3 regions of the Sporolactobacillus sp. KGMB 08714 genome follow, and region 3 is predicted to be linked to each of the others. Evidence: riboswitches for the same ligand, from Rfam matches in the RefSeq annotation. Region 3 holds a riboswitch; each other region holds the start of a gene.
The links. Region 3 has a riboswitch for S-adenosylmethionine ahead of Q6A92_RS15745 (methionine ABC transporter ATP-binding protein). Riboswitches for the same ligand answer to the same signal wherever they lie in the genome.
Positions count from the first base shown of each region.

Region 1: it holds a riboswitch for S-adenosylmethionine, as region 3 does, so the genes downstream of both, Q6A92_RS08130 (YeiH family protein) here and Q6A92_RS15745 (methionine ABC transporter ATP-binding protein) in region 3, are expected to answer to the same signal.
Region 2: it holds a riboswitch for S-adenosylmethionine, as region 3 does, so the genes downstream of both, Q6A92_RS10365 (O-acetylhomoserine aminocarboxypropyltransferase/cysteine synthase family protein) here and Q6A92_RS15745 (methionine ABC transporter ATP-binding protein) in region 3, are expected to answer to the same signal.

Region 1 covers NZ_JAUUBW010000014.1:24,800-28,078, forward strand. Annotated here, with positions in the region: gene Q6A92_RS08125 (hypothetical protein) at 1-227, opposite strand, end outside; gene Q6A92_RS08130 (YeiH family protein) at 312-1,667, opposite strand; SAM riboswitch class I at 1,893-1,996, opposite strand; gene Q6A92_RS08135 (nitrite/sulfite reductase) at 2,516-3,279, shown strand, end outside.
Region 2 covers NZ_JAUUBW010000021.1:16,586-19,864, reverse strand. Annotated here, with positions in the region: gene Q6A92_RS10370 (NAD(P)/FAD-dependent oxidoreductase) at 1-149, shown strand, start outside; gene Q6A92_RS10365 (O-acetylhomoserine aminocarboxypropyltransferase/cysteine synthase family protein) at 265-1,572, opposite strand; SAM riboswitch class I at 1,710-1,815, opposite strand; gene Q6A92_RS10360 (ArnT family glycosyltransferase) at 1,983-3,279, opposite strand, start outside.
Region 3 covers NZ_JAUUBW010000040.1:3,302-6,580, forward strand. Annotated here, with positions in the region: gene Q6A92_RS15735 (SDR family NAD(P)-dependent oxidoreductase) at 1-476, shown strand, start outside; gene Q6A92_RS15740 (iron-containing alcohol dehydrogenase family protein) at 543-1,658, shown strand; SAM riboswitch class I at 1,708-1,814, shown strand; gene Q6A92_RS15745 (methionine ABC transporter ATP-binding protein) at 1,929-2,972, shown strand; gene Q6A92_RS15750 (methionine ABC transporter permease) at 2,965-3,279, shown strand, end outside.

The sequences.
Region 1 (3,279 bases), on a different contig from region 3:
GCGGTAATGAGCCATTGATCATGCGCCGACTGCAAAAGTTCAGTCATGCAGGCAATTTTTTCAAGGCGATGAGACAGAAAGACAGCCAGTTCTCTTATTTGCCGGGCGCTGGTTACGCCGGAAAAATGTCGCCTTCCATTCAGCGAGACAACATTTTTCGGTTCCGGCCGCCGGAAATAATAGAAAATAACGGTGACTCTTTCTTTGCATGTCAGATTTTTCTTCATTGGAGACATCTCCCCGAATGGTTGTGCCGTAATATTAATAAGATCATGATAAAAATTGCCTATCTATGTCCGCGTTCGAACAGATTATAACGCCGACCAATACGAATTGAGAATCAGAACAGAGAGGACGTAGCCGAGTACAATATTGACAACGGCGCCCGAACTGAAGGCCGCAAACGGTTTCCAGCCAAACGAGGTCAGCTCTCTGAAGCGCGTTGTCAGGCCGATGGATAAGAAAGTAAATGTAAAGGCCCATGTCCGGAATTCTTTAATCGGAGCGATGATATCCGTATTGATCACATTGCGCCCCGAAAGCGAGGCGCCTGCAATAATCAGTGTCAGAATGGCCGAAGCGGCAAAAAATCCGATCACAAATTTCGGAAAACGGCGCCAGATCTCCGAAGCGTCGGTTTTTGTCCCGGAATTTTTTCGTTCCCAGTAAGTGACGGAAATGAAGGCAAGCACGAAGCACCAGATACCGATAAAAATATCACGGCCGATAACTTTCATCAATGTAAACGAGGTCAGTGCCTGATCGCCGAATGTACTGGCAGCCGTGATCCCGGCCGCATCGGCGAATTCCGATGTGCCGATCCAGGCGCCTGCGGGCCCTGCAGCTATTCCCAGCCATTTAACCAGCAGAGTCAGCAGAAAAATAGTCGCAACGGCCCAGATCACGACAAGCGAGATGGAAATCGACACATGTTCTTTTTTAGCCTTAATGGCTCCGCCGACCGCGATGGCCGCGGAAACGCCGCACACGGATCCCCCGACGCCGAGTGTTGCGGCAAAATATTTATCCAGACCGAGCCATTTTGTCCCGACAAAATAGATGACGAAAAAAGTGACCAGAGCGATGATCGTTGCCTGAATAAAGGCGACAGGCCCTGCCTGGAAAATCAATGTGAAGGGAAGCGTCGCACCAAGCAGGACGATTCCGACCTTGACATAAAGTTCGGTTCTGAACGCCGCCGAGAACCATCCCGACACAGGGATCAAATTGCTGATGATCAGGCCGAGCACAAGTGCGACGATCGGCGCTTCAAGATTGTATTGCTGCGCCCAATTCCATGAACTGAAAATATTGATCAGGACGCTGAGGATGAACAGCAGGGTGAAGCCGGCGGCAAACCGGCCGATTTTCTCGTGCAGAAAGAAGGCTGTTAATGAAAATAATATTAAAAAAGTCAGGAATAAAAGAATGATTGAGCCCGCATGCGACGAGAGCGCGCCTGCCAGAGAAGAAAAATGATTCCATTTAGGAATTTGTGCGGTCAGCAGCTTGATTGAACTTCCGGATAGCCAGAATAAAATGCTCAGTAAGACGATAAAAAGGCCGATCCAGACCGACCACCAATCTTCCTTTCGAATGAGCTCATGCCAGCCGGTTTTTGGTATCGATCCTGAATTACCGGATGATGATGTTAAATCAACGGACATAATGTGATCCCTCCTCTTCATAAAAACATGCTGCTTCTCACGGTGAAATCGGTGCCGGTTTGATAGTAAAAGTAAATGACTCTTATCGGAAACGGACGATCAGACAATGAACCAGCTTAAATCGTGCAGCAGATTTCTTTCTGTCTCACGGCATCACCCCCTTTACTCAAAAAAGTCCCCATTCCGAAAGAATGGGGACTACCGACATTAAGAATGTCTCCGTCAACCTTATCTTTCAGGAAAAACCTGTTGGACTTGGCACCTTTACTTTATAAAAAGTGGTTGCCGGACTTCATCGGGCCAATTCCCTCCGTCTCTCTTGATAAGAGTCAATTAAGTTGCGTTAATCCTACCATATTAGTATGTTTTAGGCAAGACAAAATGATAAAATTAATATCCGGTTTACTGCTTGCTAAACAGCCCCGAAAAATTCGAAGCGGAACGGGTATCCAACAACATCGAACTGCGACTGTTTTTCCAATCATATGAAAAGATTTCTATGGCCGGCATTCGTGAGCCGCTCCTTAATCCGGAAATCCGAAAAAGATAAGCCACCCTCATAAATCCGATCATACATATATGAATTATTGACAATATTTTGAGATGAGTCTAGAATGAACTTTACAAAATTAAAAAATATTCAGAGTGATTGAAAACCGAGTCCGATTAAACGCAGAAATCCGGCAAAAAAATGGTCTTTAAACTCAAGTTCAGGTCAGCGGATTTCAGTGGCGCTTTCGAAGACGTCGTTATCAGGCTTTTTCCCGGCTTTTGAAAAAAGGGGAACGATTTTATTCTAAAATAAAAAAACGAGCGCAACGATTCAGAAAAGGGAGGATGGAGCGGAAATGGCTTATGAAAAAGTCTGGGCAAAGAATGAAAGGCTTAATAAAAATGAAATTAATAAACTGGCAAAAGACGGCTTGTCCATTTTTGCCGACATTCCGAACTATGCAGAAAGCGGATTTGAATCCATCCCGAAAGATCAGTATATGTACTTTAAATATGCGGGATTGACGGTTCAGCAGCCGCAGGATAAAGGGCTTTTTATGATGCGGGTGAAAGTGCCGTCCGGAATCATGTCGAACGAGCAGGCAGAGACGCTGGCCGGCATCGGCAGAATTTATGCGCGGAATGTCATCGACATCACAACGCGGCAGGCGATCCAGTACCACTGGATACCGCTCGAGAAACTGCCGGAAATTTTTGAGCGGCTGAAGCAGGTGGGCCTGACGACGAGCGAAGCGGAAGGCGATGCACCGAGAAATATCATGGGCAATCCGCTGGCCGGCATTGATCCGGACGAATTGTTCGACACGCGTCCGATCGTGGATGAAGTCTTTCGTTTCTTTCAGGATAATCCCGATTTTTCGAACCTTCCGCGCAAATTCAAGATTTCAATCAACGCCAATATTCATAATGCCGGCCACGCCGAAATCAATGACCTCGCTTTTACCCCGGCGACGAAGATCATCAATGGAGAAAGGGTGAAGGGATTCCATGTTAAGGTGGGCGGCGGTCTGGCGGCGAAACCGTATCTCGCGGAACCGCTCGGCCTGTTCATCCGTCCGGAGCAGACAAAAGCGGTTGCCGCCGCCGTGACGTCCCTGTA
Region 2 (3,279 bases), on a different contig from region 3:
GAAAAGACGCGGTCGGTCAAGTGATGGGCCAGAATCTTAAGGGGTATCCGGCCTTTTTCATGAAGAAAATCATTGAAAATCGGTCGCTTGTCAAAATCGGCGGCCTGGAAACCATGCTGAAAAAAGGCAGGTTCGGCCTCAGCAAATAAAGCAGACGCGATCGGCTGCCTGATAAAAAAAGCCCTCCGGAACTTTGGCGGTTCCGGAGGGCTCTCTTATTCTGAACAATCCCCCATGTTTTTGAGACGGCTTTATTCTCTTTGATTACTTGCTGCCTACCGTTGCAGGGATTTTAGCCAGCGCCTGGTCGAGATCGTAAATAATGTCGTCAATCGTTTCAATGCCGATGGAAAGACGAATCAGATCCGGCGTAATTCCCGCTTTAGCCTGTGCCTCTTCATTCAGTTCGGCATGTGTCGTGCTGGCCGGGTGGATAATCAGCGATTTTGCATCGCCGACATTGGCGAGGAGGGAGAACAGTTTCACGTTATTGATCAGTGTTTTGCCGGCTTCCAGGCCGCCCTTGACGCCGAACGTGAAGATGGAGCCGGGACCCTTCGGAAAATATTTTTTCGAAAGCTCACGATATGGGCTGTCTTCGAGTTCCGGATAATTGACCCATGTGACCTTCGGATGGTTTTTCAGGAACTTGACGACTTTGCGTGCGTTCTCAACGTGGCGTTCTACGCGGACGGACAGGGATTCCAGTCCCTGCAGGAAGTAGAAGGCACTTTGCGGAGCGAGGGTTGCGCCCGTGTTGCGCAGCAGCTGAACGCGCGCTTTTGTTGCGAAGGAGGCAGGGGCCAGATCAGCGTAGACGAGGCCGCCATAGCTTTCGTCAGGTGTCGTAAAATCGGGGAATTTGCCGCTTGCCGCCCAGTCGAATTTTCCTCCGTCAACCAGTACGCCGCCGATCGTTGTACCGTGACCGCCGATGAACTTTGTCGCGGAATGGACCACCACGTCGGCGCCCCAATCGATCGGCCGGTTCAGGTACGGTGTGCCGAACGTATTGTCGATGATCAGCGGAATCCCGTTTTCATGAGCGATTTTGGCAATGGCTTCGGTATCAAACACGTTGATTTTCGGATTGCCCAGCGTCTCGCCGTAAAGTGCTTTAGTACGGTCATTGATTGCCTTCCGGAAGTTTTCCGGATCATCCTGATCAACGAAAATGACATCAATGCCCAGTTTCCTGAGTGTCACATTGAACAATTCATAGGTCCCGCCGTAGAGCGCCTCGGCGGAAACGATATTGTCGCCGGCGTTTGCGACATTCAAAATGGAATATAGAATGGCTGCAAGCCCCGAAGAGGTGGCCAGCGCTGCCGATCCGCCTTCCAGTTCGGCGACCCGTTTTTCAAAGACATCTTCAGTCGGATTCATGATCCGGCCGTAAACGTTGCCCGGCTTTTTCAGCTGAAAAAAATCCGCCGCCTGATCGGCGTCTTTGAAAACATAAGAGGTTGTCTGATAAATCGGCACAGCGCGCGACTGTGTCGTTAGATCTGGAACCTGCCCCGCGTGAACCTGCAATGTTTCGAAACCATAATGCCTTTCTTCTTCAGCCATTTCGATCTCTCCCTATACCCTTAATTTTTAATTAAATAAAATCTTAGATCGGAAAGAGTTACAGATTGGAAAGAGCTGCACGTGAAAAGGCTGCTTTCCTGGAGAAAAAAAGGAAAGCAGCCTTTTAGCCGATTCTTTTCTTATCTGCCAGAATTTAATCTGCTGGAATTAACACCATACACACTCAGACGTGCTGGTTGTCGGGCTTCGCAGGGCCAGTCCCTCCGCCACTCTTGATAAGATTTATTTAATTGTGATAATTCTAACGCCTTGATTTGTTTTTGTCAATATTTAAATACAAGTATTTTAATATATTTAATCGAATTTAACATTGCCCGGTCGGAAAACACATCGCTGATGAAATTCCTGCTTCCGCCGGCCGGCTGCGGATATCGGCAATCAAAAGGCACCTAAAATCTTTTGTATTTATAAACGATGAAACCCCACGGATTGGATACCATGATCTTTAAGCGATTAGCCTTCATCAATTTTGGCGTGTAATATTTTTTTTGTACTAAAAGCAAGGCCTTGTCTGTCCGTAAAAATTCATTGAAATTTCCTTTGTTTGCATGCAGGTCGCGGATCAGCTCCCCCTCTAAAACCGCATTCTGCGGCCATACTTTTTTTCTGTTGTAGTAAAACAGACTGTCGCCTTTAATCCCGTCCACTCCGCGCAGTTTCTGAATCAGCTCCAGCTGCACGCTGGGATGGATATGGGTTAGGTAGTTGTTAATTTTCAGTTCATAGGAAACGGAAACAAGCAGTACGGAAGCCAGCAGAAAGATTTTCAGCATCCATCTTCCGCTCTGCAAAAGCCGGGCGGAGAAAATGGCGATCACGATGGACAGCGCAGGATAAATCGGGAGAATATACCATCTTATTTTTGTTTTTACCAGGCTGAAGAAGATTAAAGGCACAATAATCCATGCGATCATTCCGATCCAGTAGGCCCGTTCTTCGGGTTTCAGCTTTCTGATTGATTGAAAAGAAAATCGTTTGCTTAGAAAAACGAGGATCAGTCCGTACAGGACGGCAAGCCAATAAATAAAAAAATGGGAAATGATTCCGGCGTAATAGAGCCAGCCCCCGATGTGCCCTTCAATTGTCCTCGTGGATCGGGTCAGCAAGTCGTAGGTGACCATCCCTTTGAAGAAAGCCAGGCCGTCATATTGATATCGGAAGACGGCCCAGACCATGATCGGCGCAAACATGCTCAATGCCAGCAGAAACCAGTTTTTAAATGAAAACGATTTATATTTACCTGAAAAAATCAGATAAATTCCGATAATGGCTGCGATGTTAAACGAATGCCAGCTTTTTGTTAAAAAAGCAAGCGAAAAACCCAGTCCCGAAACATAGATCCATCTGTTGTTTTTCCCTGAAAGCAGCAGAGCCAGAATCGCCGCCGTGAACAGAAAAACGTAAAGAGAATCCGGGTCTCCGGTTCGGGCACTGTGGTTTGTTAAGAACTGGATGCACGTGATCAGAACGAGCGCGGATATAGCCGAGGCAAGTTTTCCGTGCTTTTTCAATGTGAAGGCGGCCACCATAACAATTGTCAGAAGGGCGCAGACAGCGGAGGCGAGCCGCAGCCCCAGAGCGTTAAAACCGGCGATTTTATAGCCGAGCATGATGCTCCAGAAGCTGAGCGGCGGTTTCAGATTCCAATAGTCCGTGTGGTGCATATATGTATTGACAAGATAATTG
Region 3 (3,279 bases):
AAGAAGAAGATTGGGACCGAGTGATGGCTGTCAATGCCAAGGGAACTTATCTTGTTTCGCAGGCAGTTGCCCATCAAATGATTGACGGTAAAATTGAAGGCAGGATCATTAACATTGCGTCGCAGGCGGGGAAAAATGGATACCGCTGTATGGGCAATTATTGTTCTTCAAAACACGCCGTTCTTGGATTTACTAAGGTCATGGCGATAGAATTGGCCGCCAAACGCATTCTGGTTAATGCGATCTGTCCCGGCATCGTTGAAACGGGCATGAAGCACCGCGAACGCATCGACGGAGCAAAATTGAGGAAAATGACACCGGAACAAATTTATGAGGAGGACTGTTCACAAGTACCGCTCGGCCGGACGGCTAACCCATCCGATGTCGCCAATGTCGCACTTTTTTTGGCCAGTCCGTTGTCTTCCTACATGACGGGCCAGGCGATCAATGTAACGGGAGGAATGACGATGAATTAATTAACTGGCCGCCGTTCTTTGATTGCGTGTTCTTAACATTTTGCACAGTAAAGGAGTTCCTTGTTTATGTCTTTTCACTTGGTTTCCAGGATTGCACCGCAACAATATATATCGGAAAAGGGTGCATACGATTATCTGGCGGGAATTCTTAAGAAACTTTCTGTCAGGCGTGTTCTTTTTCTGCACGGTATAAAATCACTACATAAAGCCGCTCCCTATCTTCCCGATCTGGCCCAGGCCGGGATTGAAACTTTTGGCATGAGCTTTGGGGGCGAATGTTCTCCGCAAGAAATCGACAGGGTGATTCAGGCCATAAAAACCCACGATGCTGATCTGATCATCGGGCTGGGCGGGGGAAAGGTTATGGATACGGCAAAAGCCTCGGCGTATAAAGCAGGCAGGCTTCCGCTCGTTCTGATGCCGACCATGGCAAGTAACTGTGCGGCGTGGTCCGCACTTAGTGTGTTTTATAAAGATAACGGCGAATCGATCGGATTTCAGACTTTTCCCAATCAGTCGGCCCTTGTTCTTGTAGAGCCCCGAGTGATTCTCGATTCTCCGATTGAGTATTTTATTGCCGGCATCGCCGATACGCTGGCTAAGTGGTATGAGTCGAACGGTTTATTGGCAAAGGTTGATCAGAATCATCTTGCTATTCTGTATGCTCGTGAATCTGCTAAACTATGCCACGATATACCGCTCGAATATGCCGTTCAGGCCGTAGATGACATGAGGCAGGGAATTTTATCCAATGCCTGGAATACCGTGATGGAAACGAATATCATGGCCAGCGGTCTGGTCGGCGGTTTTGCAGACCAATATGGAAGTGCTACAGCGGCGCATTCTGTACATGATGCACTGACTTTTTTCCCTGAGACAAAGCCTATCCTGCATGGCGTCAAAGTCGCATACGGCATCATGGTTCAGCTGGCCCTTGAGGGAAAATGGGATGAAATTCGGCGCCTTCAGCCATTTTATCAAAAATTGAATCTGCCGATGAATCTGACCGATCTGCATCTTGGCACACGCCCTGAAAGCGACATTCGCCAGCTCGCTGCACGGGCAGTGAGCCCGGACAAAACGATCCATTTATTGCCGTATGAAGTGACTGCGGAGTCCGTCTTTTCTGCGATCAATCAGCTGGAAACGTTATCCGCACACAGGAAAGAGGGCAAAGCATAAGGGTTTCGTTAAAAAATTCACAGTAAATGCCGAAAACGAAATGAATGATTTCTTATCCAGAGTGGCGGAGGGACTGGCCCTGTGAAGCCCGACAACCAGCAAGTTTACTGTATGGTGTCAATTCCATGAACACGTAATGTGTCCAAAAGATAAGAAGAAGCAGGACAAGTCTTCTTTATCTTTAGACTTGTCCTTTTTATATCATTTCATGATGTCAGAAAGGCATAAAATGCCCTGCTCCGCAGCCATGAGAAGAAGGGGATGAATACAATGTCGGAAATAATACGTACGGAGAATATGGCCAAAGTCTTTACGGACGGTAAAAAGGCACACACGGTATTAAGAGATGTCAATCTCTCGATAGAAAAAGGAGATATTTTTGGAATCATCGGGTACAGCGGGGCCGGGAAATCAACTCTTGTCAGGTGTTTCAATGGTATCGAAAAACCGACAAGGGGAAATGTATTTTTTGAGGACAGAAGCATCGTTGGGTTAAAAGCGAGTGAACTAAGAACGATTAGAAGAAAAATCGGCATGATCTTTCAGCAGTTCAATCTGATGCCGTCAAGAACTGTTTTCGATAATATAGCCCTCCCTTTGAAACACAGCGGCCTGACAAAGAAAGAGACGAGTAAGAGAATTAAAGAATTGCTGCAGCTTGTCTCATTGCCGGATAAAGAGGATTCCTATCCGGCTCAGCTGTCCGGCGGCCAAAAGCAGCGCGTCGCGATCGCCCGAGCGCTGGTTAATCAACCTAAAGTCCTTCTGTGCGACGAAGCAACCAGTGCATTAGATCCGAAAACAACAAAATCAATCCTTTATTTATTGAAGAAATTAAATGAAGAACTGGGATTGACTATCGTTGTCATTACTCATGAAATGTCGGTGGTTAGAGAAATATGCCATAAGGTCGCCGTTCTTGATAAGGGAAAGATATTGGAAGAAGGAGATGTATACACTGTCTTTTCGAACCCGCAGGAAAAGCTGACTCAGTCGTTTATTGAGACGACCTCGACTCTGGGAAACGTGAAGGAGTTAATTAAAGCGAATTCCCCCGTTGTAAAATTGCAGCCGGGACAGTTGCTGCTTAAAATCAGTTATTCTGCAGACAGTGTTTCTGAACCCTTAATTTCATATATTTCAAGGCAGTATAACGTTGATGCGGATATTATTGCCGGAGATGTCCAGATCCTGAGCGATCATCCATTGGGAGGATTGATCATCATCTTAAGCGGTCAAAAAACGGATATCGATCATGCTACTCACTATCTGGAGAAAAAGCATGTAGCGATTGAGGTGCTTAATCATGGATAAAATCGTGCAATTTCTATTGCCTAATGTATCTCAGGTGCTTGATGAATTTTATCTCTCGATCGTGCAAACGCTGCAGATGATTCTCCTATCGGGAGGAATATCCTTTGTGCTCAGTCTGTTCATAGGTATTGTTCTCGTATCCACAAAAAAAGACGGAATTTTGGAGAATACGTTTGTTTTTAACGTTTTTGATAAGCTGATTAATCTTTTTCGTTCCATTCCGTTTATTATTTTGATTGCTGCTTTAATACCGGTTACTCGATTGATTTCCGGGACCGCCGTTGGCGTGCAGGGCACTATTTTTCCG